One region of the Carboxydothermus pertinax genome, then DNA from elsewhere that is predicted to be linked to it. Evidence: predicted binding sites of a transcription regulator. Region 1 holds the regulator's gene; the other holds the start of a gene.
What was found. Region 1 encodes ArgR, which controls arginine synthesis, uptake and breakdown. Its sites were predicted from a motif close to ANTGNATAAANATACA; they were not measured.
Positions count from the first base shown of each region.

Region 2: the regulator ArgR is predicted to act here: its motif matches at 4,355-4,370, upstream of argC (N-acetyl-gamma-glutamyl-phosphate reductase).

Region 1 covers NZ_BDJK01000011.1:71,157-86,415, reverse strand. Annotated here, with positions in the region: gene nusB (transcription antitermination factor NusB) at 1-91, shown strand, start outside; gene cpu_RS04500 (Kae1-like domain-containing protein) at 91-1,032, shown strand; gene cpu_RS04495 (sulfide/dihydroorotate dehydrogenase-like FAD/NAD-binding protein) at 1,103-1,939, shown strand; gene gltA (NADPH-dependent glutamate synthase) at 1,942-3,336, shown strand; gene xseA (exodeoxyribonuclease VII large subunit) at 3,425-4,843, shown strand; gene xseB (exodeoxyribonuclease VII small subunit) at 4,833-5,057, shown strand; gene cpu_RS04475 (polyprenyl synthetase family protein) at 5,070-5,957, shown strand; gene cpu_RS04470 (hypothetical protein) at 6,657-7,238, shown strand; gene dxs (1-deoxy-D-xylulose-5-phosphate synthase) at 7,261-9,120, shown strand; gene cpu_RS04460 (TlyA family RNA methyltransferase) at 9,117-9,917, shown strand; gene cpu_RS04455 (NAD(+)/NADH kinase) at 10,000-10,863, shown strand; gene mnmM (tRNA 5-(aminomethyl)-2-thiouridylate-methyltransferase MnmM) at 10,856-11,431, shown strand; gene argR (arginine repressor) at 11,428-11,880, shown strand; gene recN (DNA repair protein RecN) at 11,889-13,547, shown strand; gene spoIVB (SpoIVB peptidase) at 13,664-14,920, shown strand; gene spo0A (sporulation transcription factor Spo0A) at 14,994-15,259, shown strand, end outside.
Region 2 covers NZ_BDJK01000059.1:23,330-38,588, forward strand. Annotated here, with positions in the region: gene cpu_RS12170 (OPT family oligopeptide transporter) at 1-299, shown strand, start outside; gene amrA (AmmeMemoRadiSam system protein A) at 537-1,937, shown strand; gene amrS (AmmeMemoRadiSam system radical SAM enzyme) at 1,948-2,940, shown strand; gene cpu_RS12185 (MFS transporter) at 3,035-4,267, shown strand; gene argC (N-acetyl-gamma-glutamyl-phosphate reductase) at 4,416-5,432, shown strand; gene argJ (bifunctional glutamate N-acetyltransferase/amino-acid acetyltransferase ArgJ) at 5,445-6,644, shown strand; gene argB (acetylglutamate kinase) at 6,659-7,543, shown strand; gene cpu_RS12205 (acetylornithine transaminase) at 7,559-8,755, shown strand; gene argF (ornithine carbamoyltransferase) at 8,742-9,719, shown strand; gene cpu_RS12215 (argininosuccinate synthase) at 9,757-10,968, shown strand; gene argH (argininosuccinate lyase) at 10,984-12,357, shown strand; gene cpu_RS12225 (hypothetical protein) at 12,411-13,199, opposite strand; gene cpu_RS12230 (YckD family protein) at 13,522-13,929, shown strand; gene cpu_RS12240 (enoyl-CoA hydratase/isomerase family protein) at 14,382-15,173, shown strand; gene cpu_RS12245 (LysO family transporter) at 15,212-15,259, shown strand, end outside.

The DNA of each region.
Region 1 (15,259 bases):
AATATACGGTGAAAAAGAATCGCCTAAATTTATAAATGGTATTTTAGGGTATGTTGCGGAGCATTTAGGGGAGTTTAGGGAGGAAAATTAATGGAGCCAATTTTTTTGGGATTTGATACCAGTAATTACACTACGTCCTTTGCCGCTCTTGATGGTAAGGGGCGTTTAATTTTTGATTTAAGGGAAATTTTGCCAGTGCCGCTAGGAGAAGTTGGTTTAAGACAGCGGGATGTGGTATTTTTGCATCTTCGGCACTTAAACCGGATGGTGAAAGAGGGATTGTCCCAAATTAATCGGAAAGATATCCAGGGGATAGGAGTAGCAATTAAACCACGACCGCTAGAGGAATCGTATATGCCATCCTTTTTAGCGGGCGAAGTAGTTGCCCATACCCTTTCCTTAGCCTTAAAATTACCCTTAACAAAAACATCGCACCAGGAGGGACATTTGGCGGCAGCTTTATGGTCTTTGGATCAGGACTTCGATAAGTTTTTGGCAGTTCATTTTTCCGGTGGTACCAGCGAGGTGGTAAAAGTAGAAAAAAACCAAGCCGGTTATAATATTGAACTTTTAGGAAAAACTCTTGATATCTCGGCGGGCCAGCTGGTAGACCGGATTGGAGTTTTACTGGGTCTACCCTTTCCCGCGGGGAAATCTTTAGAGGAGCTAGCCCAAAGAGCAAAAGGGGAACTTACTGTGCCGACAACGTTTATTAAAGGCAACTGGCACTTTTCCGGAGCAGAAACTTATCTTAAACGAAAGCTTCAAGAAGTCCCACCTTATGAAATTGCTCGGGCGGTGGAAGATGTTATTGCGCGCACGTTATTTAAAATTATAGAGTATTATCACCAGGAAAATCTTCCTGTGGTTTTAATGGGAGGGGTAATGGCTAATAATTACATAAAAAAATCTTTGGAGGAAAGATTAAGAAAAAGAAAAGTAAACGTAGAGCTTTTTTTTGCAAAAGCTTTTTACACAACGGACAATGCGGTTGGTGTTGCGGAAATTTCTCGGATTAGAAGGATTTTTTAGTTTAATGAAGAATATTAGTAAAATTATGAAATAACTATAATATTCATAAAACTCAAAGGAGGTCGGCTTAGTGTATAAGATCCTAAAAAGAGAAGACTTGGCACCATCTATAAAGCTTTTTGATATTGAGGCGCCGATGGTGGCAAGAAAAGCCCAGGCCGGGCAGTTTATCATTTTAAAAATTGATGAAAAAGGCGAAAGGATACCGCTCACAATTGCTGATTTTGACCGGGAAAAGGGACTGGTAACTATAATTTTTCAGGAAGTAGGAAAAACCACTAAACAGCTAGGGCTCCTTGGTGAGGGGGATGCAGTAAGTGACTTTGTAGGACCGCTAGGTATTCCTTCCCATATTGAAAAGTACGGCCGGGTAGTGTGTATTGGCGGTGGAGTTGGTATTGCTCCCATTTATCCTATTACCCGGGCTTTAAAAGAAGCGGGTAATGAAGTTATTGGAATTATTGGAGCTCGTTCCAAAGATTATTTGTTTTGGGAAGAAAAAATGCGGGCGGTTACCGATGAGCTTTTAGTTACTACTGACGATGGTTCCTATGTGCGAAAAGGCTTTGTTACTGATGTTTTAAAAGAAGTAATCGACCGGGGCAAGACCATTAACCTGGTGGTGGCTATTGGACCTCTTCCGATGATGAAAGCGGTAGCTGAGGTTACCCGGCCTTATCAAATAAAAACAATTGTCAGTTTAAACTCGATCATGGTGGACGGAACTGGCATGTGCGGTGCCTGTCGGGTCTCGGTGGGGGGACAAACCAAGTTTGTCTGTGTTGATGGTCCCGATTTTGATGGTCATCTTGTGGATTTTGATGAACAAATGCGGCGGGCGAAAATTTATCAAGATGAAGAAAAGAGAGCCCTCTTAAAGTTTGAAGAGGGATGCGGGAGGTGCTAAAGATGGCATTTGATCGTCCTACCAAAAAGTATCCAATGCCCGAGCAGGATCCGGTAGCCCGAGCGAAAAATTTTGACGAAGTTGCTTTAGGTTATGATCTGGAAACTGCCATAAAAGAAGCCCAACGCTGCCTGGACTGTAAAAAGCCAGCTTGCAAGGAAGGCTGTCCGGTGGAAGTAGATATTCCGGATTTTATAAGGTTTATAAAAGCAGGCGATATCGACAGCGCTATAAATAAAATTAAAGGAAAAAATGCCTTGCCCGCAGTATGCGGTAGGGTTTGCCCGCAAGAAAACCAGTGCGAAGGCCGCTGTGTTTTAGGTAAAAAAGGCGAACCGGTAGGCATTGGACGACTAGAACGATTTGCTGCCGATTATGAACTGGCCAAGGGTACGCAGGAGGTTCAAGTAGCACCGCCTACCGGTAAAAAAGTCGCAGTGGTGGGGTCCGGTCCTGCTGGCCTTACCTGTGCTGCTGATTTGGCCCGTTTGGGGCATAAAGTTACCATCTTTGAAGCTTTACACGTAGCCGGTGGAGTTTTAATGTATGGCATTCCTGAGTTTCGTTTGCCCAAACGGATAGTTCAGCGGGAAATTGAAAACTTAACGAAACTTGGCGTCGAAATCAAAACAAATGCGGTTATAGGAAAAAGCTTAACGGTCGATGAACTTCTGGAAGAAGAAGGCTATGATGCGGTATTTGTGGGCACTGGCGCTGGACTTCCGAATTTTATGGGCATTCCCGGTGAAAACTTAAACGGAGTATACTCGGCTAACGAGTTTTTAACCCGGACCAATTTAATGAAAGCCTATCTCTTCCCGGAATATGATACGCCTATTAAAGTAGGAGAGAAAGTGGCAGTTTTAGGCGCGGGCAATGTGGCTATGGATGCTGCCCGGACGGCATTACGGCTTGGGGCTAAAGAAGTATATATCGTCTACCGGCGGTCTCGAAACGAAATGCCTGCTCGGTTGGAAGAAATTCATCACGCCGAAGAAGAAGGAGTTAAGTTTATGTTGCTGACCAACCCCACCCGCATCATTGGAGATGATAAGGGTTGGGTTAAAGCAATGGAATGCTTAAAATATGAACTGGGTGAACCGGATGAATCGGGGCGCCGTTCCCCTGTTCCCATTCCAGGGTCGGAATTTACCATAGAAGTAGATACGGTGGTTGTAGCTATTGGCCAAAGTCCCAATCCGCTAGTTCCCCGGACCACTAGAGGGTTAGAAGTGGGGCGCAAAGGCAATATTATTGCCGATGAAAACGGGCAAACCACCCGGGAAGGGGTTTGGGCTGGCGGCGATATTGTTACCGGTGCTGCGACAGTTATTAAAGCTATGGGGGCAGGGAAAAAAGCAGCTAAAGCCATTCATGAGTATTTAATGGCAAAATAAGTGCCCTACCAATCCGGCAGCGAAAAAAAGAATTTTTAAAATGCTTAGTTACAATATTTTAAAAGCGGTAAAGAGGTCGGTTAGATAAATGGGTTTATTTATTGTTTCGGTATCAATTTTAACGGACTACATTGCCGAAAAATTTGAGAAAGATGAATTTTTAAACCAGGTAGCAGTAGAAGGGGAGCTTTCCAACTGCAAGTTTTCCCAGGGACATTTGTACTTTACCTTAAAAGACGAAAAGGCAGAGCTAAAGGGCGTCATGTACAAAGGGCGAGCCTCGGCTCTGCCTTTTGTTCCTCAAGATGGACAAAAGGTAGTAGTATTTGGACGAGTTGCAGTATTTAAAAGGCGGGGGTTATACCAGTTATATGCGGAGCACATAGAGCCTTTAGGTCTTGGGGCTCTCTACTTAAAGTTCGAACAAACCAAAGAAAAACTTAAGGAAAAAGGATATTTTGATGAAGGGCGAAAAAAGAGCCTGCCCCGATATCCCGAAAAAATAGGAATTATAACATCAAAAACGGGGGCAGCTATTCGGGATATTTTAACTACCATAAAAAAACGCTGGCCCAAAGCAACTTTATATTTAGTTCCGGTCACTGTTCAAGGGGAAGAAGCGCCCGGGCAGATTATTAAAGCTATCAACTTATTAAACCGACTTAATTTATGTGAGATAATTATTTTAGCAAGAGGTGGCGGAAGTTTTGAGGAATTGTCGGCCTTTAATGAAGAAACCGTTGCTGATGCTATCTATGCTTCAAATATTCCAATTGTTACTGGAATAGGGCATGAAACGGATTTTTCTATTGCCGATATGGTTGCCGACCGGCGGGCACCGACACCAACGGGAGCAGCAGTAGAAGCTACGCCTAATTTACTGGAAATTTGGGGTACGTTAGAAAAACACCGGATTAATATGTTGAAAGCTTTAAGTAATTATTTAAAACAGGAGCAAAAAAACTTGGAACATAACGAAAAAAGATTAATGCGGGCCTTTGAAAAACTTATTACCGATAAAAGCCGGGAAGTGGCGGAAAGTTTTACAAGACTTTTAAAAAGCTTTCAAACTTTCTTTTGGCAAGAAAAAAACCGCTTGAGTTTTTTGCGGGAAAAACTTTTTCTTCTCTCGCCGAAAATCCGCTACCGGCAGCAGCAGGAAAAGCTCTGTGAGTTAAAGGGTAGGCTTATTTTAAAAAGTCAGGAAATATTAAAGAGTAGCCAAAAGGATTTAGAGCAATATAATTTAAGATTAAAAGCAGCTCTAAAAAACGCAGCCTCTCATTATAACTTGGTTATATCTTCTTACGAGGAAAAATTAAAGCTATTGAATCCTTTAAACGTCCTGAATCGGGGATATGCGGCAATTTTTACTCTTGATGGTAAGGTAATTACATCGATTAAGGGATTGCCCGAACTATTTAAAGTTAAATTTTCCGATGGCGAAGCCTTGGCTAAGACCCTGGATAAAAATATAATAAAGGGTGATGAAAACGATGACCTTTGAAGAGGCGATGAATCGATTAAATGAAATTGTGGAGCGTTTGGAACGCGGCAATGTAGGTTTAGAAGAAAGTTTGGCTCTTTTTGAGGAAGGTTTAAAATTACACCGCTTTTGTAGTGATAAGCTCAAAGAGTTAGAGTTAAAATTGGTAGAAGTGCAAGAAGAGGAAACCGGTGAAGTTACGCTGGAGGAAATTGACGAGGACATACCTTTTTAATGGAGGAGCTACATGGATTTTAAAAATCGTCTCAAATATTATCAAAATTTAACGGAAGAGGGGCTACGCCGTTTTTTACCCCCCGAGGATACTTATCCGCCGGTAATTCACCAAGCGATGAATTATAGCTTGCAGGCAGGAGGCAAACGGCTAAGACCGGTCTTGCTTTTAGCAGCTGGAGAATGGAGTGGCCTTATGCCGGAAAAACTACTTCCAGCAGCTGTAGGGGTAGAATGTCTTCATACCTATTCGTTAATTCATGATGACTTACCGGCAATGGATAATGATGATTTTCGACGAGGTAAACCAACCAACCACAAAGTTTTTGGGGAAGCTATTGCCATCTTAGCGGGAGATGCTCTTTTAACCAAAGCTTTTGAGTTAACAGCTAAAACCATGGAATTGGGCATCCCTGCAGAGCGGGTAGTGCGGGCTATTGCCGAGCTTGCAGTAGCTTCCGGCTCCGAAGGACTTATTGCCGGCCAGGTAGTAGATTTAACTTCTAATGAAAAGAAAAAAGATCCAGAAGTGTTACAATACATTCATCTAAATAAAACTGCCAGGCTAATCCGTTACAGCTTAATAGCCGGAGGAATCCTTGCCGGAGCTTTAGAAGAGGAAATTGAGGCTTTAGATAATTATGGGCGGCACCTTGGCCTTGCTTTCCAAATGGTAGATGATTTGCTGGATGTAATAGGAGATTTTACCAAAATAGGAAAACCGGTGGGGAGCGATGAAAAAAATCAAAAGCTTACCTATGTTTCACTTTTTGGCATTGATGAGACCAGAAGACAGGCAGAAGAAGAAATAGCTGCGGCGCAAAACATTTTAAAGCGGTACGGTGAGAGAAGTAGCTTTTTCATTGAACTTGCGGAATATATCCTTAAAAGGGAATCTTAGGTAGATTTTTGGAATCAAACTACTTTTGAAATGTTTATTAAAATCTGCTATAATTTTAAGACAATTGAAAACAGCACGGGACGGCTGACGCAGTATCCTAGTCGGACCCGCACCTTTCGAAGACGGGCCTAAAAATCCGTCGCGGGCACATCGATGAAGTTCCTGGTGCTGGCTTACGACGCCCAGTCGGGGGCTGGTGCTGGGAGTTAAGGTTGGAGGGCGAGCCGCAATGGCATGCGGGCGTGGACCCTCCTTCCACGGAGACCCAAGTGCGTGGGGAGTAGTCACGAACTACGGCTTGGGATTAAACCTGCACGTGGGGGCGTGCTACGTGCAGTGTAGCCTGCCTTGAGTGAAATGGGGGGATATTAGGTTAAGGGGAGAAGCCGAAAGGGCCCTTAGGCTTCGAACTTTCTAATTGAAACCCATTTTGCAAAAGAGGCTAGATTGGTGCGGGAGCCGTCGGGGAAATCCTCTAGGCTGTTTGGCCTGGCCAAGGTCTTGCGGGGATTGCAGTATGGACTAAGTGGTAATCCAGTTCCGCAAGATGGGCAACCCTGCGGCAGAAGCTTTAAAGGGAAACCGCCTTATCGGTGACGAGAGGTAGCTTCTGGGGAAATCCTACTGGACCTTAAGCCATAAAATTAACCTGCAAGGCTGTCAGTCGTCCTGGCTACATATTTATTGAGGTGGAATTAATTGGGACATTCGGTGAAACGCCCAAAAGAGCAGAAGGAAAATTTAAATAGAATTTTACGAGTTGCTTTATTAACCTTTAGTTTAGCTTTGTTTTTTACTTTTTTATCGGAGTATTTTATAGTTCGCACTAAAAGTATTGTAATTTCAATAGTTTTTTTAGTTTTTATTATTTTTGTCCACATTATTTTTGATGTTATTGGGATTGCAGCAACGGCTGCTGAAGAGGCACCCTTTCATGCCAAAGCAAGTAAAAAAATAAAAGGTGCCCGGGAGAGCTACCTGATGGTCAGAAATGCTGACAAGGTAGCTAATTTTTGTAATGACGTTATTGGTGATATTACCGGAACCATTGGTGGAGCTTTAGGGATTTCTCTTGCTCGGCAGATTTCTGAGATCTTTACTGGAAAAGAGCTTTTAATAAATATTTTAATTACCAGTTTAATTGCTGCCGTAACAGTTGCTAGTAAAGGTTTAGGGAAGAAATTTGCTATTGAGCGAGCTGAAGATGTTTTGGAGGTAGCCGGTATTATTCTTTACCAAATAGAAAAAAATATAAAAGTTAAAATACTAAAAGACCATTAAAGGAGGCCGTCCTTTGGGACCTATTTTAGAGCGGATTTCCTCGCCAGAAGATTTAAAAAAGCTAAATTTTAGTGAAGTAGTAGCCCTTGCCCGGGAACTTCGGGAGTACATAATTACCGTTGCTAGCCAAAACGGTGGCCATCTGGCACCAAGTTTAGGGGTAATAGAATTAACTTTAGCCCTTCATTTGGTTTTCGAAGCTCCGAAGGATAAGATTATCTGGGATGTTGGCCATCAGGCTTATGCCCATAAAATTCTTACCGGAAGGAAAAAACAGTTTAAGACCTTAAGAACTTTTGGCGGTATCTCCGGCTTTCCCAAAAGGGAAGAAAGCCCATATGATTCCTTTGGCGTAGGGCATAGCAGTACTTCGATTTCTGCGGCACTGGGGATGGCTTTAGCCAGGGATTTAAAAGGAGAGAATTACGAGGTTGTGGCGGTAATTGGCGATGGAGCCTTAACCGGTGGTATGGCTTTTGAGGCGCTAAATCATGCCGGTCACTTAAAGACAAACCTGATTGTGGTGGTAAATGACAATGAAATGTCCATTGCCAAGAATGTTGGAGCGCTGTCGTCGTACTTAAGCCGAATTCGTACAGACCCCAAATATTCCAAAGGTAAAGATGAGCTTGAAGCGCTTATCAAAAAAATTCCCCATATTGGCCCTACTATGGTAAAGGTAGGAGAGCGGTTAAAGGATAGCTTTAAGTACCTTTTGGTTCCCGGAATGATTTTTGAGGAGTTGGGGTTTACCTATTTAGGGCCAATTGACGGGCACAATATTAAAGAGATGACCGAGGTATTACGCCGGGCTAAAACCTATGACGGACCGGTGGTAATCCATGTCATCACGAAAAAAGGGAAGGGCTATTTGTTAGCGGAAGAAAATCCTGATGGCTTTCACGGAGTTGGTAAATTTTATGTTAGTACCGGTGAGCCGGTGGAGGCGCCAAAAGTAAGTTTTACCGAAGTTTTTGGGAAAGCCCTGGTAGAGCTTTCCGAAAGCCGCCGGGATGTGGTGGCTATAACTGCGGCAATGCCTACCGGTACCGGACTAAATTACTTTGCCCGGCATTTTCCAGACCGCTTTTACGATGTAGGCATCGCCGAACAACATGCGGTGACTATGGCGGCGGGGATGGCCTGTGAGGGTTTAAAGCCGGTAGTGGCTATATACTCTACCTTTTTGCAAAGGTCCTTTGACCAGATTATCCATGACGTATGCCTGCAAAATTTACCGGTGGTATTTGCCATTGATCGGGCAGGAATAGTAGGAGAAGATGGACCGACCCATCACGGAATTTTTGATTTAAGTTATTTACGGCTGATTCCCAATTTAACGTTAATGGTTCCCAGAAATGAGGATATGCTTAGGAAGATGCTCTATACAGCCCTGAATTATCCTGGCCCCATTGCTCTTCGCTATCCCCGGGGAGCTGCAGTAGGGGTTAAGTTAACGCCTTATGAAGAGATTCCTATTGGTACCGGTGAAGTTTTAAAAGAAGGTAGAGACGGATTTATTGTTGGAGTGGGACGCCCCTTAAACTACGCCCTGAAAGCAGCACAAAGGCTTGAGAATGAAGGAATTTCCTTGGGGGTTATCGATGCCCGGTTTGTTAAACCTTTAGATGAAAAACTCTTAGAAGAAATTGGAAGACTCAAAAAACCTGTAATTACCGTTGAAGAAAATGTGCTTGCCGGGGGTTTTGGCTCAGCAGTAAATGAATTATTCCAGGCGAAAGGATTAGAGAGTAGAGTTATAAACCTTGGAATTGCCGATGAATTTCCTCCCCAGGGTAAAGTGGAGGAAGTATTAAACCTTTATGGTTTAACGGAAGAAAAAATTTACCTAAAATTACAGGAGATATTTAGCAAGCGATGAAAAAACGGCTTGATGTTTTGTTAGTAGAAAGGGGATTGGTCCAAAGCCGGGAAAAGGCTCGCGCCCTTATTATTGCCGGTGAAGTAGTAGTTGGAGAACAAAAAATTACCAAGCCCGGAACCATGGTTTTGGAAGAAACCCCCATTAGAATAATTGGACAGGGCTTAAAATATGTGAGCCGCGGCGGTTATAAATTAGAAAAAGCTTTAGAGGAATTTAAGGTGAGCCTTCAGGGAAAGATTGTTATAGATATTGGGGCGTCGACTGGAGGCTTTACCGATTGTGCTCTCCAAAACGGAGCAAAGAGGGTTTTTGCGGTAGATGTTGGATATGGACAATTAAGCTTTAAACTTCGCCAGGACCCACGGGTGGTAGTGTTTGAGAGGACGAATATTCGTTACTTTGAAGGGGAAAAGTTGCCTGTAAGACCTGATTTTGCTACTTGCGATGTTTCTTTTATTTCCCTTAAGCTAGTATTACCGAAGATCAAAGAGATTTTAGTTCCCGATGGCCAGGCAATTGTCTTAATAAAGCCGCAGTTTGAAGCCGGGCGGGAAAAGGTAGGGAAAAAAGGTGTAGTAAAGGACCCGGATACCCACCGGGAGGTAATAAAAGAAATTATTGGTTTTGCTAAAGATACTGGATTTTCGGTATTGGGACTTACCTATTCTCCGATTACCGGTCCCGAAGGAAATATAGAATACTTATTATATCTTTCGACAAAAAAAACTGAAAAAGAGGTTTCAATTGACATAAGTAGGGTTGTAGAAGAAGCTTTTTTACGGTTAAATAAGTAAGCAGGGAGTTTCCCTGCTTTTTTAAGTATCAAGGAGGATTTAGGTAAGACAGAGAGAATTTAAATAGCGGAGGTTGACGCCCTTGAGAATAATTGGTATTGCGGTAAATAAAGATAAAAAACTGAGTCCGGCATTATATGAAAAAATAATGGAAAAGGCGTCGGAATATGGGTTTTTATTAAAAAACCGTTATGCTGTTTCGGGAGAATGCGGAATTGTTGAATTGGCTGAAATTGATGAAAAAGCTGGAAAGCTAGACCTTGTTTTTGTCTTAGGAGGCGATGGAACAATTCTTTGTGCTACCCGGTATTTTGCCCCCAGGGGTATTCCGGTTTTAGGGATAAACCTTGGGCAGCTTGGGTATTTAAGTGAGCTTGATCCCCAGGAAATTGACTTTGGTTTGCAAAAAATTCAAGCCGGAGAATTCATTATAGAAGACCGTACCATGTTAGAAGCCGTAGTTTTGCGCGAACAAAGGGAAGTGGCGGTTTTTCATGGGTTAAACGATGGGGTTTTGACCAAAGGGGCTTTTGCCCGAATAATAAATTTCTCGGTTTTTGTCGATGAACAGTATATAACCGAGTACGCCGCCGATGGAGTAATTGTGGCAACTCCTACCGGCTCCACCGCCTATTCCTTATCGGCTGGGGGGGCAATCCTTGATCCGGAAGTAAAAGCTTTTATTATTACTCCCATTTGCCCCCATACCCTTGCTGCCCGGTCGCTGGTCGTTGCTGATGATAAAGAAATTAAAATACTGGTAAAGACGGCTTTAGAGAGCAGTATGTTAACTGTAGATGGCCAGCAAGGTTTCGGTATCCGTAAGGGTGATGAAATACTAATTAGGAAGGCTCCTTACCGGGCAAAATTTGTAAAGCTAAAAAACCGAAGTTTTTATCAGCTTTTACGGGAGAAAATGCGGGAGGCAAATCGCTATCATGATTAACCTGGAAAAAATTACAGGACTTGCCCATCTCTATCTTCAGGAGGTAGTTCAAGCAGGGGATGTGGTAGTAGATGCCACTGCCGGTAATGGTAACGATACCTTATTTCTGGCAGAGCTTGTAGGGAAAAGCGGTAAAGTTTATGCTTTTGACATTCAAGAAAAGGCCTTAAAGATTACCAAAGAAAAGCTAGCGGAAGCTTTTTTAGAGGAGAGAGTTACTTTAATTTTAGACTCCCACGAAAACATTCGCCAATATGTTTTCTCTCCCATAAAGGCTGCAGTTTTTAATTTAGGCTATCTGCCGGGGGGAGATAAAAAAGTGGTGACCAAGCCAAAATCTACAATTGCCGGCATCTCGGAGTGTTATAAACTCCTTGAACTTGGCGGAATCATCGCAATTACTGTATATGTAGGCCATCCAGGAGGCGAGGAAGAAAAAATTTTGCTGGAAGAGCTTGGGCAAAAAATTCCGGACCGGGAAGGTTTTGTAGTAAAACATGAATATTTAAATCGTCCCCAATCTTATCCAAAGTTATATATCATTGGAAAAAGGAGGAATCCTCTTTGAAAATACGCCGCCAAAAAAAAATCCTTGAGCTTATAGAACAAAAAGTAATAAGAACCCAAGAAGAATTGGCTGACGCTTTAAAACAAGAAGGTTTTGACGTAACTCAGGCTACCGTTAGCCGGGATATTAAAGAATTGGGACTGGTAAAAATTCCTTTTCAAAAAGATAGTTACCGGTATGCCTTACCCCAAAAAACTATTTCTGCGGCATCGATAGAACGGCTAAAAAGACTCTTTGCTGATGCCGTAAGTAGTTATGATCAAAGTGAAAACTTAATCGTAATTAAAACCTTGCCCGGCGCGGCCCAGGGAGTGGCCAGTGCTATTGATCAGGTTGCTTTTCCTGAAATTTTAGGAACAATTGCCGGTGATGACACTATTTTAATCATTGCCCGGGACCGCGAACGAGTTCCGAAAATATTGGCAAGATTTGATGAATTTTTATCCTAGGTGATAGTATGCTGTTAACGCTGGCTATTGAAAATTTTGGCTTAATTGAAAGGGTAAATCTTGAATTTACCAAGGGGTTAAATGTCTTAACCGGAGAGACCGGTGCTGGAAAGTCCATGTTAATTGATGCTCTCCTTTTAGTCATTGGGCAAAAGGCCCGGGGGGACATGGTGCGAAAAGGCGCAACCAAAGCGTTGATAACTGCTTCTTTTGAGTCGGAAAAGCTTACGGAAAAACTTGTAGAACTTGGACTTCCTGCCGATGAGGTAAACATTTTTTCCCGGGAAATATCAGCGGAAGGTAAGTCGGTGGCCCGCATTAACGGTATGGTGGTGCCCTTGGCTCTTTACCGGGAAGTATCCCAGGGTTTAATAGATATTATGACTCAACACGAACAACAATTACTGCTCTCGCCATCTTATCATTTAAAGCTGTTGGACCGTAGCGGGGACGATGAATTTCAAAGATTAGGGGAACAGCTTGGAGAAGCTTACAACGCCTGGCAGGAAGCGGAAAGGAAATATGAGACTGTAATTTCGCAAGAAAAAGAACGGCTAAAACGATTAGATTACTTGAAGTTTTGTATTGAAGAGATTGAAAAATTAAATCCTTCGCTAGAAGAAGAACAGGAATTAAAAAGTTTACGTTTGCGTCTTGTCAACCAGGAAAGGCTTTTAGGGTTAATTGGGGAAGCATATCGGGAAATCTATGGGGAAAATGATCCGGGAATTGTGGACCGCCTGGGACGGGTTATTAAAGATTTAAAAGATGCTGCCCGGATTGATACTTTTTCCCTGGAAGCTTTAAAAAAAGTGGAAGAAGCAGCCTGTCTTTTAGAGGAATCGGCTTTAGAAATTAAAGGTTATTTAGATGGATTAGAAAACCAAACGATAAACCCCGATGAAGTGGAAGAACGGCTTTATCGTTATGAACTTTTAAAGAAAAAATACGGGCCAGAATTAAGGGATGTTTTAGTTTTTTTAGAAAACGCCCGGAAAGAATATCAGGATTTGGCACAAATTGAGGAAAATAAGGCTTTTTACCAGGAAGATGCTTTAAAAAAACGGGAAAACTATTTTAAAATAAATGCTTTAGTAAAAGAAAAGCGAAAAAAACTGGCCGAGCATTTAGAAAAGAGCCTTAAAGAATATTTAAAGGAATTATTAATGCCCCATGCGGAAATAAAGGTTATGTTTTCCGCAAGTTTCCCAGGGCCCCGGGGGGATGAGACGGTACAATTTTATTTTCTTCCCAATCCCGGGGAAGATTTGAAGCCCTTAGCAAAAATTGCTTCGGGAGGCGAACTATCCCGCCTTTTACTCTCCTTTAAACTGTATTTTAACCAGGTAGACGAACATGATACGCTGATTTTTGATGAAATAGAGTCAGGGCTTGGGGGGAGTATTATAGAAGTGGTAGGAGAAAATTTAAAAAAACTCTCCCAAAATCATCAGGTTCTTTTGGTAACTCATTCGCCGGTAATCGCCGGCTTTGCTGATACCCATTTTGTAGTGGAAAAAATAGTTAGTGATGGTCGCACCAAGACCCGGGTAAAAAAATTAAACATGGAAGAAAGGGTTTGGGAAATTGCTCGTATGCTTGGGGAACGGGAAATTGGGGCTTTAACCCTGGAAATGGCTGAAAAAATTCTCAAAAAAGGAAATTAGCGGGAAAACCCGCTAATTTTTTTTGGATATCACTCCAAAAAAATATCAACATAATGGCGAAAGCAAAAGAAAAAATAAAATTAAACAAAAAAAACGCCGAAATGGGGTGATATCCTTTGAAAAAAAACAAATATCGGAAAATATGGCGAAATATCGTTGTAATCTCTCTGTTGTTTTTTTGCTTGTCCGGGTGGTTGGTCCTAAACTCCTTACCAAATGAAATCCAAATTTTAGGTGATGAAAAACCTAAAGCCCCTTTTCTAACTTCTTTAAAAATTAACCCGTTAAATAAGGATTGCATTGAATTAAAACTATTGGGCCTTATTACCCTAAAAGAAATTTCCGTTAAAAAAATCCCGGTGAATTATCTTGTACCCGGAGGTCACAGTATTGGAATTTACCTTAAAACTCCTGGTGTTATGGTGGTGGGTTTTTCGGAAGTAAAAACCAAAAAAGGAGATGCTAATCCTGCCAAAGAGACAGGTTTAAAAGAAGGGGATTTGATTTTAAAAGTCAATGATATTACGGTTAATCACGAATTTGAACTAAAAAATCTTATTAATCATTTTGGAGGCCAAAAAATAACTTTTACGATAAAACGGGGCGATGATATTTTTAAACGAGAAATTACACCAGTTTACAGTTTTGAAGAAAAGAGATGGCGCATAGGGGTGTTTATTAGGGACAATTTAGCTGGGCTTGGAACACTCTCTTACTATAACCCCCGGGATAAGAGCTTTGGTGCTTTGGGCCACACAATTATTGATCCTGATACCGGAAAAGTATTTCCCATCAACAAAGGTAAAATTGTAGCGGCTAAAATCCAAACAATTTACCCTAGCCACCGGGGACAACCGGGAGAAAAAATTGGTACCTTTTTGCACAAAAATGTTATAGGTGCAGTGTATTTAAATAACCGTTTTGGTATTTTTGGTAAGGCGAGTCAGGAAATAATTAATCCTTTTTTTAAAAAGCCTTTACCCATTGCTTTTAATGAAGAAGTAAAACCAGGACCGGCAGAAATTTACACCGTGTTAAAAGGAGAAAAAATAGAAAAATTCACCATTTATATCGAAAAGGTAAGACCCTATCAAAAAGATGGTCGAAATTTAATCTTAAGGATAAAAGATCCCAGGCTTTTAAGGATTACCGGCGGAATCGTACAAGGAATGAGCGGTTCTCCTATTATTAAAGATGGTAAATTTATAGGAGTTGTAACCCATGTGTTTTTAAGCGATAGTAGCAAAGGTTATGGAATACTTATAGAAAATATGCTCAAAGAAATATATAATAATAATAAACTCTGGGGTGGGAGCCCCAATTTTGTTTTTGTAAAATATTGTCGCTATTTTTCTGAAAAAAATGTTTTGTAAAAAGCAGGAATTAAAATGTTGCCGTCGAAATGTATTGAGGAAAAAATTTCAAGGTAATATTTAGGAGGCGGGGATGGTGGAACCAATTAGAATTGTCATCGTTGATGACAACCGGGAATTTTGTGAGCTTTTAAAAGAATTTATACACCAGCAGGAAGATTTTGAGCTTTTAGGAGTGGCCTATAATGGCATTGAGGCTTTAGAGGTCATTTTCAATCAAAAACCGGATATAGTGGTTCTTGATATTATTATGCCTCATTTAGATGGTATAGGTGTGTTAGAAAAACTGGCAGAGTTTGAAGAAAAGCCAAAAGTTATCCTCCTTACTGCCTTTGGGCA
Region 2 (15,259 bases), on a different contig from region 1:
ACTTAAGTACCGGAGTTTTAGCTGGTGGAATAATTCGCTGGATTGTTGACCGAACCTTTTCCGGTGAAATCTTAAAGGAAAAAGTGGAAAAAGGAATTTTATTTGCTTCTGGTTTAATTGCCGGAGATGCTTTGATGGGGATAGTTATCGCTTTCTTGGCCTATAAGGGACTTTCGGATAAAGTAGCGTTTTTTAGTAACTTACCAATATCCGGTAATCCCTGGTGGGGCTTTGCCATGTTTGTTGTTTTGGGTTTAATCTTGTTCCGATATGTAGCAAGGGGTAAAAAAGAAGCATAGAAAACTTGCTGAGGGCTGTCCTTTAAGACAGCCTCTTTTTTATTTTAATTTTGGCTAAAATTACATATAATAAATTTTAAAGAAATCCATTGAATGGAGTGGTGGTATGCCTAACCTCTGTTTATCCTGTGTTTGTTTTGATTGTGCCGAGTACGGTAGTTGTGAATGGTGTGAGGCATATTGCCAGGAACCAAAAGATTACTGTCCTAAGGAATTGGACACTGGGGAGGATTAAAAATGGGGGATTTTATTGGTTTTGCCGTTCCCCATCCGCCGCTTATCATACCGGAAATAGGGCGGGGGGAAGAAAAAGCTTGTCAAAAAACTATTAATGCTTTGCTAGAGCTTAAGGAAAAGTTAAGGAACATGAATCCCGAGACTTTAGTGGTTATTTCTCCGCATGCTCCCCTTTTTAGTGACGTGGTAGCGATCAATATTAATGATAAACTTTCCGGAAACTTTGGCTATTTTGGGGCTTATAATGTAAATTTTTCTTACCAGAACGACCGGGAACTGGCCCAAGCGTTAATTGCGGCAGCTAAACAAGAAGGGCTTGCGGTTGCCGGGATTGATGAAAGCCTGGCCCGGGTACTGCGAGTTCCAGTTTCTCTTGATCACGGAACGATGGTACCGCTTTATTATTTAGACCCGGAGCGAAAGTATAAGCTTGTGGTGGTAAGCCAGGGGTTAATACCTTTTTCCGAGCTCTACCGGTTAGGGACTGTAATCAAAGAAGTTGCGGCAAAATTTCAACGTCGAATTGCCCTCATTGCCTCTGGCGACTTATCCCATCGACTTACCGAAGATGCTCCTGCAGGTTATGATCCTTCAGGACGATACTTTGACCGGATGATGGTTGAGATATTTTCCAAAGGGGATCCCTGGGAGCTTTTGACTCTAGATACAAGTTTTGCTGAACAGGCCGGGGAGTGCGGACTTCGCTCCTTCATTATGTTATTTGGTGCTTTTGAAGGATACCAGGTAAGAAGCAGAGTGCTTAGCTACGAAGGGCCTTTTGGGGTAGGCTATATGGTGGCGGAAGTGGCAAAAGGAGAGGAAGACGCGAATCGAAATTTTTATCCAAAATTAATGAATAAAAAAAAGGAAGAAATAAAAAAGCGCCGGGAACAGGAGTCGCCTTATGTGCGGCTTGCCCGGGAGGCTCTTGAAACTTACGTCCGTACCGGAAAGACCATTACCCCGCCAATGCCGTTGCCGGAGATTTTTAGCCGTAAAGCGGGAGTGTTTGTCTCGCTAAAAAAAGACGGGGAGCTTCGAGGGTGCATTGGTACGATAGCGCCGACTACCGGTAATTTGGCGGAAGAGATTATAAAAAACAGTTTGGAAGCGGGGTTAAATGACCCACGGTTTGAGCCGGTGGAAGAAAAGGAATTGGATGAACTTACCTATTCGGTGGACATCCTTTATCCTCCAGAAGAAGTATCAGACCTTTCTGAGTTAGATCCTAAAAAATACGGGGTAATTGTCTCCAAAGGCTACCGCCGGGGATTACTACTTCCCGCTTTAGAGGGGGTAGATACGGTTGAAAAGCAGCTAGACATTGCTCGACGAAAAGCAGGTATAGCTCCCGACGAGTCGGTGAAAATTGAAAGGTTTTTGGTGGAACGCTATTATTAGAGGTGGCGCGATGAAAGAGGCCTTGTTTTATGAAACTTTGGGTAATTTTTTTGTCCAGTGCCATCTCTGTCCGCATCAATGCCGGATAGCAAACGGTAAGGCTGGTCGGTGTCGGGTAAGAAAAAATATAGAAGGCAAACTTTATTCCTTAAATTATGGATTGGTTACAGCAGTAAACCTTGACCCAATCGAAAAAAAACCACTTTATCACTTTTATCCGGGAAGCCAAATCCTTTCCCTTGGTACTTTTGGCTGTAATTTTCAGTGTGGTTTTTGCCAAAACTATGAAATAGCCCATCTTGCTATAAATGGTGACGAACTTTTACCCGAAGATTTGGTTAAGTTTACCCAGAGATATCAACGGGAGGGGATGATTGGGGTAGCTTATACCTATTCGGAACCGGCCGTGTGGTACGAGTATATTTTTGCTTCGGCTCCTTTACTAAAAAAACTCGGATTTAAAACCGTTTTAGTTACCAATGGATTTATCAATAAAGAACCTTTAGAAAAGCTTTTACCTTTTATAGATGCTCTCAATATTGACCTAAAAGGGATAACCGAGGAGTATTATCATCAGGTTTGTCAAGGGAGTCTTACTCCGGTTTTAGAGGTGATAAAAACTTCAGTAATGTATGGCGTCCATGTGGAGATAACTACTTTGCTTGTTCCGGGGCTGAATGATACTTATGAACAAATTGAGGAATTAGCAAGTTTTTTAGCAAATTTAAATCCGGATATTCCCCTGCACTTTTCCCGGTACTTCCCCAGGTATAAATTTAATCTACCGCCTACTCCAGTGGAAAGTTTAATGCGGGCGCAAAAGTTAGCAAGGAAATATTTAAACTATGTTTACCTGGGGAATTTACCTGAAATTTTTAATGATACTTTTTGCCCTAACTGTGGGGCGTTGTTAATTCGGCGGAATTATTTTGAAGTAGATACCTCTGGACTTTTGGAAAATACCTGCCGGCAATGTAAAAATAAAGTTAAAGTTATTCTCTAAAGAAGGATTTTTTTAAAAGAGGTATAAATAATAAAAAACACCACCAGTTTTATTTTATATATTAAAAAGAAAATTTGTAACTTAGGAGCAAACTATGGGGGAACAGTCAATTATTAAAGCTTTTTTTACTGCAGGAAAAAGTGCAAAAAAATTTTTAATATCCCAGCTTTTTGTGAATATTGGTTATGGAATCTATCAGGTACTCTTTAATTTATATTTAAAGCAGCTGGGTTTGGGGATGGAGGTAGCGGGTCAGGTGGTGGCGGCAAGCTCCTTAGCCCAGGCCTTGTTTATGATTCCTGCCGGTTACATTGGGGATAGGTATGGCCGGCGCCGTTTTATTTTTTGGGGAAGTTTTGCTGCCGGGGGAATGTTAATTCTTCAAGGAGTATTTGAAACTCCTGGCCTGATAATTCTGGCTGCTTTTCTTTTTGGCCTGGGATTTTCGGTGCTGGTGGTAAATGGTGTACCATATCTATCGGAAGTTTCTCGGCCGGGGGAAGAAGTAAAATTAATTGGCTTACACTATTCGTCTATTATGATTGCCTCAATGCTGGGAAATTTCGGAGGAGGGGCCATTACTGACCTTTTATCCGGAATATTATCCCTGAAAAACAGCTACCGGGCCTCGCTAATTTTAGGGGCTTTAATTTTTTTAGTGGGAAATTTATTTTTAACTAACCTGGAAAAGGGACGGAAAGTAGAAATAAAAGAGGATCTTAAAAAGATTATATTTGGGATTTTTTCGGATAAAAAAGATTTTCCCATTTTTAGGGCTATCTTTATATTTTCACTTTTAATAGGAACGGGATCGGGGCTTTTTATGCCTTATATTAATCTTTATTTTGCTAACCGTTTTGGGGTTACTAATACCTTTATCGGCCTTGCGCTGGCGGGAGCCCAGGGCCTTACGTCTTTGGCAATGATTCTGGGAACGAAGTCTGCCCGTTACTTTGGGTTAGTGCGGGCTTTTGTTATTTTAAACTTTTTATCCCTTCCTTTTACCGTTTATCTGGGGTATGTTCCCTATTTATCCTGGGCGGTGGTAGTTTTTCTGGTTCGCCATACTTTTATGAATGCTGGAACGCCACTTTTTCAAGCTGCTAATGTTTTAATTATTGATCCTTCCCGTAAAGGACTTATTTTAAGTTTAAATCAGGCTACTTTTTCCTTAGGTTGGGCTCTAGGAGGCCCGATTAGTGCCTTAATTTTTAAAGCAGGAGGCTACCCCTTGATTTTTACGACAGTTGGTATACTGTATTTTTGCGGAACGGCATTTTATTATTTAGCTTTTAAAAAGTATTCGTATCTTGGGCAAGAGGTTTAAATGAATAAAAATTAAGGAGGAGGCAACGACAATAATAAAGTTTAGTTCCGGGCTCAATAAATACCCGGAAATTTTTTTGGGAAAAATATTGCATAATTATACAAAAGTATGTAATATTATAAATATATCAGAAAAAGGAGGGGTAGCCTTGAAAGTTGCGGTAGTAGGTGCCACTGGTTATACGGGGGCAGAACTGGTAAGATTATTGTCTATGCATCCAAAAGTGTCGGGGCTATTTCTCTTTAGTCGAGGGGATGGAGAGATAGACTTCCGGCAAAACTTTTTAGGGCTTGATTTTGCCGGGAAAATAAAACCGCTTGATGAGCTTGCTAAGGAAGAATTTGACTTTTCCTTTTTGGCTCTACCCCACGGAGAAAGTGGTCGTTATGCTGGAGAACTTGTCCGACGAGGGGTGAAAGTTATCGATTTATCGGCGGATTTTCGGCTGCCCCTTGCGGTTTATGAAAAATGGTACGGACCGCATCCGGCTCCCGAGCTAGTGGAAATAGCTGTATATGGTCTTTCGGAATATTTTTCCGAAAAAATAAAAACTGCCAGGCTTATAGCCAATCCAGGATGCTATCCGACAGCGTTTTTGCTGGCGGTTCTTCCTTTAGCCGAAAAGGATTTGCTTCAAGGGGTGATCATCAGCGATATGAAGTCGGGGGTTACGGGTGCCGGAAGATCGGCTAAAAGGGAGATGCTTTTTGGGGAAGTTGCTGAAAACTTTCGCCCTTATGGAGTTGGTGGTGTGCACCGGCATTTACCGGAAATGGAAAATATTCTAAACAATTATGCCCAAGGCTTAAGGGTAATCTTTACCCCCCATCTGATTCCGATGAAACGAGGAATTCTAGGGACAATATACTTAGACCTAAAGCAAAATCTTTCTACTGAGGAATTGAGGAAAATTTATTTAAATAAATTCCATGATAATCCATTTATAAAGATATTACCGGAAGGATATTTACCGGAAACCAGAGCGGTGGCAGGGACTAACAATGTTTTAATTGCGTTAAATAAGGAACCAGGTGGAAAAGTGATAATTACTGTGGCCATTGACAACCTGGGCAAAGGGGCTGCGGGGCAGGCGGTGCAAAATATGAATTTAATGGCCGGACTTGATGAAACCTGCGGACTTAAAAATACGGGAATTTACTTTTAGGAGGGAGTTAAAATGAAGAAAATTCAAGGTGGAGTTACTGCACCCGAAGGTTTTTTGGCGGCCGGGGTTCATGCGGGGATAAAAAAGAGCAAAAAAGATGTAGCGGTGATTTTTTCCGAAAAACCGGCGGTAGGAGCTGCGGTTTTCACGACCAATAAAGTGAAGGCAGCGCCAATACTTTTATCTATGGAAAATATCAAAGACCAGCTTATTTCAGCCATTGTAGTCAATAGCGGCAATGCCAACGCCTGTACTGGCGAAGAGGGAATGCTGGCTGCCCGCCAGATGCTTGATGAAACAGGAAAATGCCTGGGAATACCTATTTCGCAGATTCTGGTGGCTTCTACCGGGGTAATCGGCGTGCCGCTTCCTGTTAATAAGGTGCTTAATGGAATAAGGATGGCCTGCCAGGCTTTATCCAGGGAGGGAAGCGGAGCTGCGGCGGAAGCGATTATGACCACCGATACGGTTCCCAAAGAAATTGCGGTAGAATTTGAAGTTTACGGGAAGACGGTGAAGGTCGGTGGTATAGCTAAAGGTTCAGGAATGATTCACCCTAACATGGCGACAATGCTGGCGTTTATTACCACCGATATTGGTATGGAAAAAGAGCTTTTACAGGAAACATTGCGGGAAGTGGTAGACGAAAGCTTTAATATGATTTCGGTGGATGGCGATTCCAGTACCAACGATATGGTGGCGGTTTTAGCCAATGGACTTTCTGGAGTCTGGGTAGAAAGTAAAGAGGAAGAAGCTTACTTAAAATTTAAGAATGCTCTGGAATACGTGGCAATTTATTTGGCAAAAGCTATTGCCCGGGACGGGGAAGGAGCGACCCGGCTTATCGAGGTACGGGTGATTAACGCTGAAAGCCTTCAGAAAGCCCGGAAAATTGCGCGAACAGTTACCTCTTCTAACCTCTTTAAAGCAGCGGTTTTTGGGGAAGATGCTAACTGGGGACGGATAATTACTGCGGTTGGGTATGCCGGAGAAGAAATAACGGTGGAGAAAATCGATATTTACCTGGGTAAGGTAAAAGTATTGCAAAAGGGCGTACCCCTTCCTTTTTCGGAGGAAGAAGCTAAAGAAGAATTGGCTCGCGAGGAAGTAATAGTAACCATTGATTTAAACGAAGGCGATGCAAATGCGGTAGCCTGGGGTTGTGATTTAACCTACGATTACGTGAAAATCAATGCCAGTTACCGGACTTAGAAGGTGGGAAAAAGATGGAAAAATACTTGGAAAAAACTAAAGTTTTAATAGAAGCTCTTCCCTATATTAAAAAGTTTTACGGCAAGACAATAGTCATTAAATACGGCGGTCATGCCATGGTCAGTGACCAGTTAAAAGAAGCGGTTATTAATGATTTAGTATTGATGAAATTTGTGGGGATTAACCCGGTGGTAGTACACGGCGGTGGCCCGGAAATCAGCCGCATGTTAAATAAGCTAAACATAAAGTCAAACTTCATAAATGGGTTGAGGGTTACCGACGAAGCTACCTTAGAAGTAGTGGAAATGGTGCTGGTGGGAAAGGTCAATAAAGAGATTGTTGGACTTATTGAAAAAGCCGGAGGCAAAGCGGTGGGCCTTTCGGGGAAGGATGCGGGACTTATAAAAGCCCATAAAAAACTTGCGAAAAATCCGGAGCCTACGGGGGAAGAGTACCTTGATCTCGGGTATGTAGGGGAAATTTCGGAAGTAAATCCGGAAATTCTCTTAACTTTAATTGATAAAGGCTACATTCCAGTAGTTGCGCCGGTGGGCTCCAATGGTAGCGGGGAATTTTATAACATAAACGCCGATGAAGTGGCGGCTGAGGTGGCAGTAGCTTTAAAAGCCGACAAACTGATTGTTTTAACCGATACTCCCGGAATTTTGCTTAATGAAAAGGACGAAAATTCTCTTCTTTCCAAGGCCAGTATTGCTGAAGTGAAAGAGCTAATTAACCGGGGAGTAATCCGCGGCGGGATGATTCCCAAAGCCGAAAGTGCCATAAGCGCTATAAAGCGGGGCGTTGGTTCGGTGCACATTATCGATGGCCGTATTGCCCATTCATTGCTATTAGAAATTTTCACCGATGCTGGGGTGGGCACAATGCTCACTCCCTGAAAATGGGAGGTAGCGATGGAGTACAAGGAGCTCATTGAAAAGGAAAGTAAATACTTAATGCAAACTTACCGGCGAAAACCGGTTTATTTGGTTTCCGGTAAGGGTTCCTATGTTTACGATGATGCGGGGAATAAATACCTGGATTTGGTTGCGGGCATTGCGGTAAATACCCTGGGTTATGCTCATCCCAAGTTAACGGCAGCGGTCGAAACGGCGGTTAAAACTTTACACCATACCAGTAACTTATTTTACACCCGGCCCCAGGTGGAACTGGCCCAAAAGCTTGTGGAAAATTCCCCCTTTGATCGGGTATTTTTTGCCAATTCCGGGGCGGAAGCGGTGGAAGGGGCTATAAAGCTTGCCCGCAAATACTGGTGGCAAAAAGGGGAAGAAAAATACGAAATTATTTCTGCCGTTAACTCTTTCCATGGAAGAACCATGGGAGCCCTTTCGGCTACCGGTCAGGAAAAATACCAGAAACCTTTTCGACCTTTGGTGCCCGGTTTTGTTCACGTGCCCTATAATGATTTGGATGCCCTGGAAAAAGCTCTAACTTCCAAAACTGCAGCGGTTATTTTAGAGCCGGTGCAGGGGGAGTCGGGAGTAAATCCGGCTGACCCCGCGTATTTGCAAAAAGTAGCAGAACTTTGCCGGGAAAAAAATATCTTGCTTATCTTTGATGAAGTACAGACGGGGGTTGGCCGGACGGGCAAATTATTTGCTTTTGAACACTTCGGGGTGGTGCCGGATATCATTACCCTGGCCAAAGGCCTTGCCGGAGGGGTACCCATTGGGGCGGTGTTGGCCAAAGAAGAAGTGGCCAAGGCTTTTGAGCCGGGGGACCATGCTTCGACCTTCGGGGGAAATCCCCTGGCCTGTACCGCAGCTTTGGCCGTTCTTGAAGAAGTTTTAGCGCCGGGATTTTTAGAGGAGGTTTTGGATAAAGGTAAGTTATTTTATAGCCTCTTAGCGGATGCACCGGGTATCAAAGAAGTGCGGGGATACGGACTTATGCTGGGAATTGAGCTGAATTTCCCGGGAGCAGGCCGGGTTTCTGAAATACTTTTAGCCAAAGGAGTGTTAATAAATAACATTGGGGAGTGGATTTTAAGGATTGTACCTCCGCTAATAATTACCCGGGAAGAAATCCGGGAAGCGTCGGAAAAAATTTTGCTGGCCGTAAAGGAGGCAGGCATCGATGGAGCTTTATGATTTCGCCTTTGCCGAGAAATTAGAAAAGATGATAGCATCCTACCGGGGACGGGATTTTCTTTCAATGAACGATTTGACCGGGGAGGAGATAGAGGAAGTATTGGATTTAGCTTCGGAGTTAAAATTACGGCAAAAAAAGGGAATTTCGACTCCGATTTTAAAAGGGAAAACCTTGGCCATGATTTTTAGCAAAAATTCTACCCGGACCAGGGTTTCCTTTGAAGTGGGTATGGTGCAGTTAGGAGGATATCCTCTCTTTATAACCGCTACCGACTCGCAACTAAGCCGTGGTGAACCGATTGCCGATACTGCCCGGGTCTTATCCCGGATGGTGGATGGTATTATGATTCGCACCTACAGTCATAGCGAAGTAGAAGAACTGGCCTACTATGCCGACGTGCCGGTTATTAACGGTCTTACCGATTACGAACACCCCTGTCAAATCATGGCGGATTTACTGACAATTAAAGAACATAAGGGGCAGTTAAGAGGTTTAAAGGTGGCCTGGGTAGGGGATGGCAACAACGTCTGCCATTCGTTAATGATTGGTGCAGCCAAGGTAGGTATGGAGGTGGCCGTAGCTACCCCACCGGGCTATGAACCGGATCAAAAAGTAAGTTTAATTGCCCAAAAGGAAACCAGCAGGTGGGGAACAAAATTATTATTAACCCACAATCCGGTGGAAGCGGTTACCGGTGCCGATGTGGTGGTAACCGATGTTTGGGCTTCGATGGGGCAGGAGGCGGAAAGTGCTGAGCGGGTTAAAGTCTTTGAACCCTATCAGGTTAACGGTGAACTGGTAAGCCATGCCAAGCAGGACTTTATCTTCCTCCACTGCCTGCCGGCCCACCGGGGTGAAGAAGTGACCGCCGAAGTGATCGATGGTGAACATTCGGTGGTCTTTGCTGAGGCGGAAAACCGGCTGCACGCCCAAAAGGCTATCTTGACTTTACTCTTAGGATAATTTAGGATTTAATGCGTATAAAAATACAACGGGAGGCATAAATATGGCGGAAAAAGTAGTTTTGGCTTATTCCGGTGGCCTGGATACCTCGATTATTATTCCCTGGCTTAAAGAAAATTACGGTTACGAAGTTATTGCCATGGTGGCCGATGTGGGCCAGGGGGAAGAATTAGAACCTTTAAGGGAAAAGGCGATTAAGAGCGGCGCTGCCAAAATATATATTGAAGATGTTAAGGAAGAGTTTGTCCGGGATTTTGTTTTTCCCATGCTGAAAGCAGGAGCGGTGTACGAAAATAAATACCTTCTGGGAACTTCGGTAGCCCGTCCGCTTATTGCTAAAAAGTTGGTGGAGATAGCGGAAAAGGAAGGGGCGGTGGCGGTAGCTCACGGGGCAACCGGTAAGGGTAACGACCAGGTACGTTTTGAACTTACCGTTAAAGCGTTAAATCCGGATTTAAAAATCATCGCTCCCTGGCGGGAATGGGAGATAAAATCCCGGGAAGATGCCATTGATTATGCCGAAAAGAGAGGGATTCCGGTACCGGTTACCAAGAAGCAGCCTTACAGCATGGATAGAAACCTCTGGCATCTTTCCCACGAAGGGGGTATTTTAGAAGACCCGGCCGTTGAACCGCCGGAAAATGTGCTCCTACTTACCAACCCTCCGGAAAAAGCCCCGGACAAGCCGGAGTATGTAGAAATAGAGTTTGTTAAAGGAGAACCGGTAGCGGTAAACGGGGAAAAACTTTCGCCGGTGGAATTAATTTTTAAGCTTAATGAGCTTGGCGGCAAGCACGGAATAGGTATTGCCGACATGGTGGAAAACCGTTTGGTGGGTATGAAATCCCGGGGAGTATACGAAACTCCCGGAGGGACCATTTTAACCTTTGCTCACCGGGAGTTAGAGAGCTTAACTTTAGACCGGCAGACCATGCACTTTAAACAGATGGTAGCCTTAAAGTATGCCGAACTTATTTACGATGGCTTATGGTTTACGCCTCTAAGGGAAGCTCTGGAAGCTTTTGTGGACAAAACCCAGGAAACGGTTACAGGAAAAGTCAGAGTTAAGCTTTACAAAGGAAATATTTACCCGGCCGGTATAACTTCTCCTTACTCCCTTTATGTTAAAGATTTAGCTACCTTTGGTGAAGATAACCTCTATAACCAGAAGGATGCCGAAGGATTTATTAATTTATTTGGCCTTCCACTTAAAGTAAGGGCTATGACCCAGAAACCATACCAGAAGTAGGTAAAGGAGAGGAAAATGAAGCTCTGGGGTGGACGCTTTGAAAAGGATACCGACCGGGAAATGCGGGATTTTCATGCCTCAATCCACTTTGACTGGCGGCTTTACGAAGAAGATATCAGGGGGAGCATTGCCCATGTGACGATGCTGGCCCGGCAGGGTATAATCACCAATGAGGAAAAAGAGAAAATTGTTGGGGCACTTACAGAAATTTTAGAGGAGATAAAAGCCGGTAAGGTGGATTTTTCCCCTGAAGCCGAAGACATTCACCTGAATATTGAAACGCTGTTAATTAAGAAAATCGGGGACGTGGGGAAAAAAGTCCACACCGGTCGTAGCCGTAACGACCAGGTGGCTTTAGACACCCGGCTTTATGTAAAAAAAGAAGGTACGGCTATTATTGCTCTTATAAAAGAGCTCCAGGAAACTTTAATTAATCTGGCCGAAGGGCATTTAAACACTATCATGCCCGGTTATACTCACCTGCAGCGGGCGCAGCCGGTGACCCTGGCCCATCATCTTTTGGCATATTTCTGGATGTTTGACCGGGACCGAAGCCGTTTTTACGATTGTTTAAAACGGGCTGATAGGTCGCCGCTGGGAGCCGGAGCACTGGCCGGTACCACCTTACCTTTAGACCGGGAGTTTGTTTCCGAACTTTTAGGTTTTAATGGTGTCTGTGAAAACAGTCTTGATGCGGTATCGGACCGGGACTATATTTTAGAATTTCTCTTTGCGGCGGCCACTACGATGATGCATTTAAGCCGCTTTTCCGAAGAAATTGTTCTTTGGAATAGCAAAGAATTTTCCTTTGTGGAAATTGATGACCGGTATGCTACCGGCTCTTCCATGATGCCCCAGAAGAAAAATCCCGATGCTGCCGAACTTATCCGGGGTAAAACCGGCAGGGTATACGGCAATCTAATGGCGGTATTAACGATGATGAAAGGTTTGCCCTTAGCTTATAACAAGGATATGCAGGAAGATAAGGAGCCGCTTTTTGATACCGTCGATACCTTAAAGGGAAGTTTAAGGGTTTTTACTGGAATGCTGAAAACAATTAAATTTAACCAGGGGGCTATGTATAAGGCGGCTTTAAAAGGATTTCTTAATGCTACCGACTTGGCCGAATACCTGGTGGAAAAAGGAGTTCCTTTTAGAGAAGCTCACAGGATTACTGGAGAACTGGTGTTAAAAGCCGAAAAAACTGGAAGGGAACTGTTGGAGCTTTCCTTGGATGAGCTTAAAGAGATGTCGCCATTAATCGAAGAGGATATTTACGAAAAGCTTAAAATTGAAAATGTCTTAGCTAAAAGGGAGCTTCTCGGGGGGCCTGCCCCTCAGGCGGTAATTGAACAGTTAAGACAAGCCCGGGAAGCATTAGCAAAATAACCACCCGCGCGGGTGGTTTTTTTTGGCAATTTAAAGACCGAAAGGGGTTTTTATTAGAGTTTGCGCTTTAGTATATGGCATTCCACGAGAAAGTGATTCCCCGGTATTTCCCAGTGCCAGTAGGTAGGTGGGATAGCATCTTCTAAAGGAGACTCTTCAATTAGTTCATCGTAGAGCCTGGAAGTTCTTCGGATATAAAGTCTGGGCCATTTAACTGCTTCTTCCGGGGGATAATCGAGCAGCGGATGGTCAACGGTAAAAATTGCTCGACCGTCATCCTTTAAAAGCCGGAAAATTAACTTGAGATGTTGACGAAAAAGACGGTCTCTTAAGAATTCCAACAAATCATGGATGGAATAAAAGCCGGCCATGAAATCGGCTGCTTTTAACGGATAAATTATCTGGGTAATAACACCGGCGGATACAACCAAATCAAAGCTTTGTTCGAATTCTTCGGGGTGTTTTGGATTATCGTTTACCGCTTTTAAGGCCTCTAAGAGTGTATCCAGGGAAGTATCCCGGATTACCAGTTGAATGTTGGCTAAAATACCGGTTAAATCAAATTCTAAAATTTTAATTTTTTCCGGATAAATGGGTTTTTGCCTTTGCAATCCCAGTTCCATTGCCGTTACATCAATATCGAGAAGAAAAACCTGGTCGAATTTTTTACTGAGCTCATTTAAATCTATGTCATTGCAATTTCCTGCTCCCAGGATAATAGCCCGTCCGGAAGATTTTGCCTTTAAGATTTCGGCCATCAGTTTTTCCCGGTGGGGAGCATATTCGTTAAAAAAGTTTCGAGTATCTTCATTGGCGATTTCTTGAAGCTTTTTGTAAAACATCAATTCTCACCTTGTTATTGAACTTTTTTAAAAATATTTTAAAATTTTTTGTGTACTTTTGGCAAAGATTATTTTTTTAAATCATATGATGAAATCTAATTAGGTTAACTTTAGCCTTTCCTACTCTCTTCGTAACCCTGAGGTAATATTTTTTGCTGTTGTTTTAATTATTACGGGTGGTTACTATTAGGTTCAGCGCTTAATGTTTCGGTAGTTTACCGGATACTGTTTTCTGTAACAAAATCGTAACAAATTCGGCACGGTTTGCTAAAGATTTGGTGGTAAATTTAGAAGCAGGAAATAAGAAACGGGAGGTGGAACAATGAACAAAAAACTTCTGGTAGGTTTAATTGTTGTTTTACTGCTGGCCATAGCCGTTCCGGCAATTGCTGCAGTTACCAATCCGCAGTTAGAGGAACTTAAAGGATTGTACCGTCAGATGGCTGAGGTCCAGAAAAAGATGGTGGATGTGCGGGTGAAAGCTGGGCTATTAACTAAAGAGCAGGGTGAAGTGATTAAAAAGAACATCGATGCAAGACTTGACTATCTTGAGAAAAATCCTGCTGCTGTTACTCCCGGACCTGGTGCCGGTGGTTACGGCTTTGGCCCTGGAGTTGCCTGTCCTAACGCTTTAGCTGGATATGGCGGCTGCGGATTTGGAGGCGGCTTTGGTGGCTGCGGATTTGGCGGCGGTGCTTATGCTCCAACTACCCCTCCGGCAACCAATTAGTTTATTAGGTAAAGAGAGCTTTCCTTTACGGAAGGCTCTTTTTTTATGCTTAATAAAAAACCCGCCAATTTTGGCGGGAAGATTCGGGTTGTGTACATTAAGAAAAAGAAACGTTAAACTAAGGAAGCTTGCAGTGCATATTGTATACCAAAAACATCATAAATACCAGAGGGTTTTGGTAAAGTTTTTGTTAAAGTACGCTGAAAAGCAGGGGCCAAGCGCAAAAGTTTTAATGGTTTTTATTTATCAGGGCGAGAATTTCATAATAAAAAATTGTCATCGGTGGCACCTCCTGCTCTAAGTATATTGTATACAAAAAATCATTCAAAAACAAGTGCTCTCATTCACAAAAAGTGTTAAGGAAAAGTTAAAAGTTTTGCCTAAAAAGTTTGAAAATTATTCACAAACCCCTTATAATAATGAGGAAAATATGAGCAAAGGGGAATGAGGAAGTGGGTAACACGGTACTTTTTGAACAAAACGGCAAAGTGGGGATAATAACCTTAAACCGTCCGGAAGTTGTCAATGCGGTTAATGAAGAAATGCAGGTGGAATTGGCCGAAATTCTCCTTCAGGTTAAAAATAACGAAAATATACGAGCGGTGGTCTTAACCGGTGCCGGTCCCGGTTTTTGTGCCGGTGGCGATGTGAAAAGGATGCTTGCTAACTTTGCCAAAACACCGGCGGACCAGCGGGCTACTTTAATGGAAAACTTAGTGCATAATTGGTTGACCCTTTTAATTAATCTGGAAAAACCGGTAATTTCAGCAGTTCACGGCTATGCAGTTGGGGCAGGACTTAGTATTGCTCTTGCCACCGACATTATTATTGCCGCCCGGTCAACTATTTTCTCCATGGCGTTTGCCCAGGTAGGGTTACTGCCCGACCTTTCGGGCCTGTTTTTTATGGCCCGAACCTTAGGAGTACACCGGGCGAAAGAACTAATCTTTACTGCCGACCGGTTTTCAGCAGAAAAAGCTTATGAACTGGGAATAGTAAACCGGGTGGTGGATGATGACCTTTATTTAGATGAGGCGATGAATTTAGCGAAGCAGTTAGCGGAAGGCCCCACCCGGGCCTACGGCTATGCAAAAAAGCTTTTACATTTAGCTCCATCTTTGGACTTAAATACTTTCTTTGAATATGAGCGGCTTTATCAGTCTTTAGTGGCGGAAACCGAAGACTACCGGGAAGGGGTTAATGCCTTTATTGAAAAAAGACCTCCCAAGTTTAAAGGAAGATAAACTAAAAAAGAAAATTTATAAGGGTAGGGGAATAGGCATTGTTTTATATAGCTTTACCGCTTGTTTTATTCTCTCTGGGTTTTGTT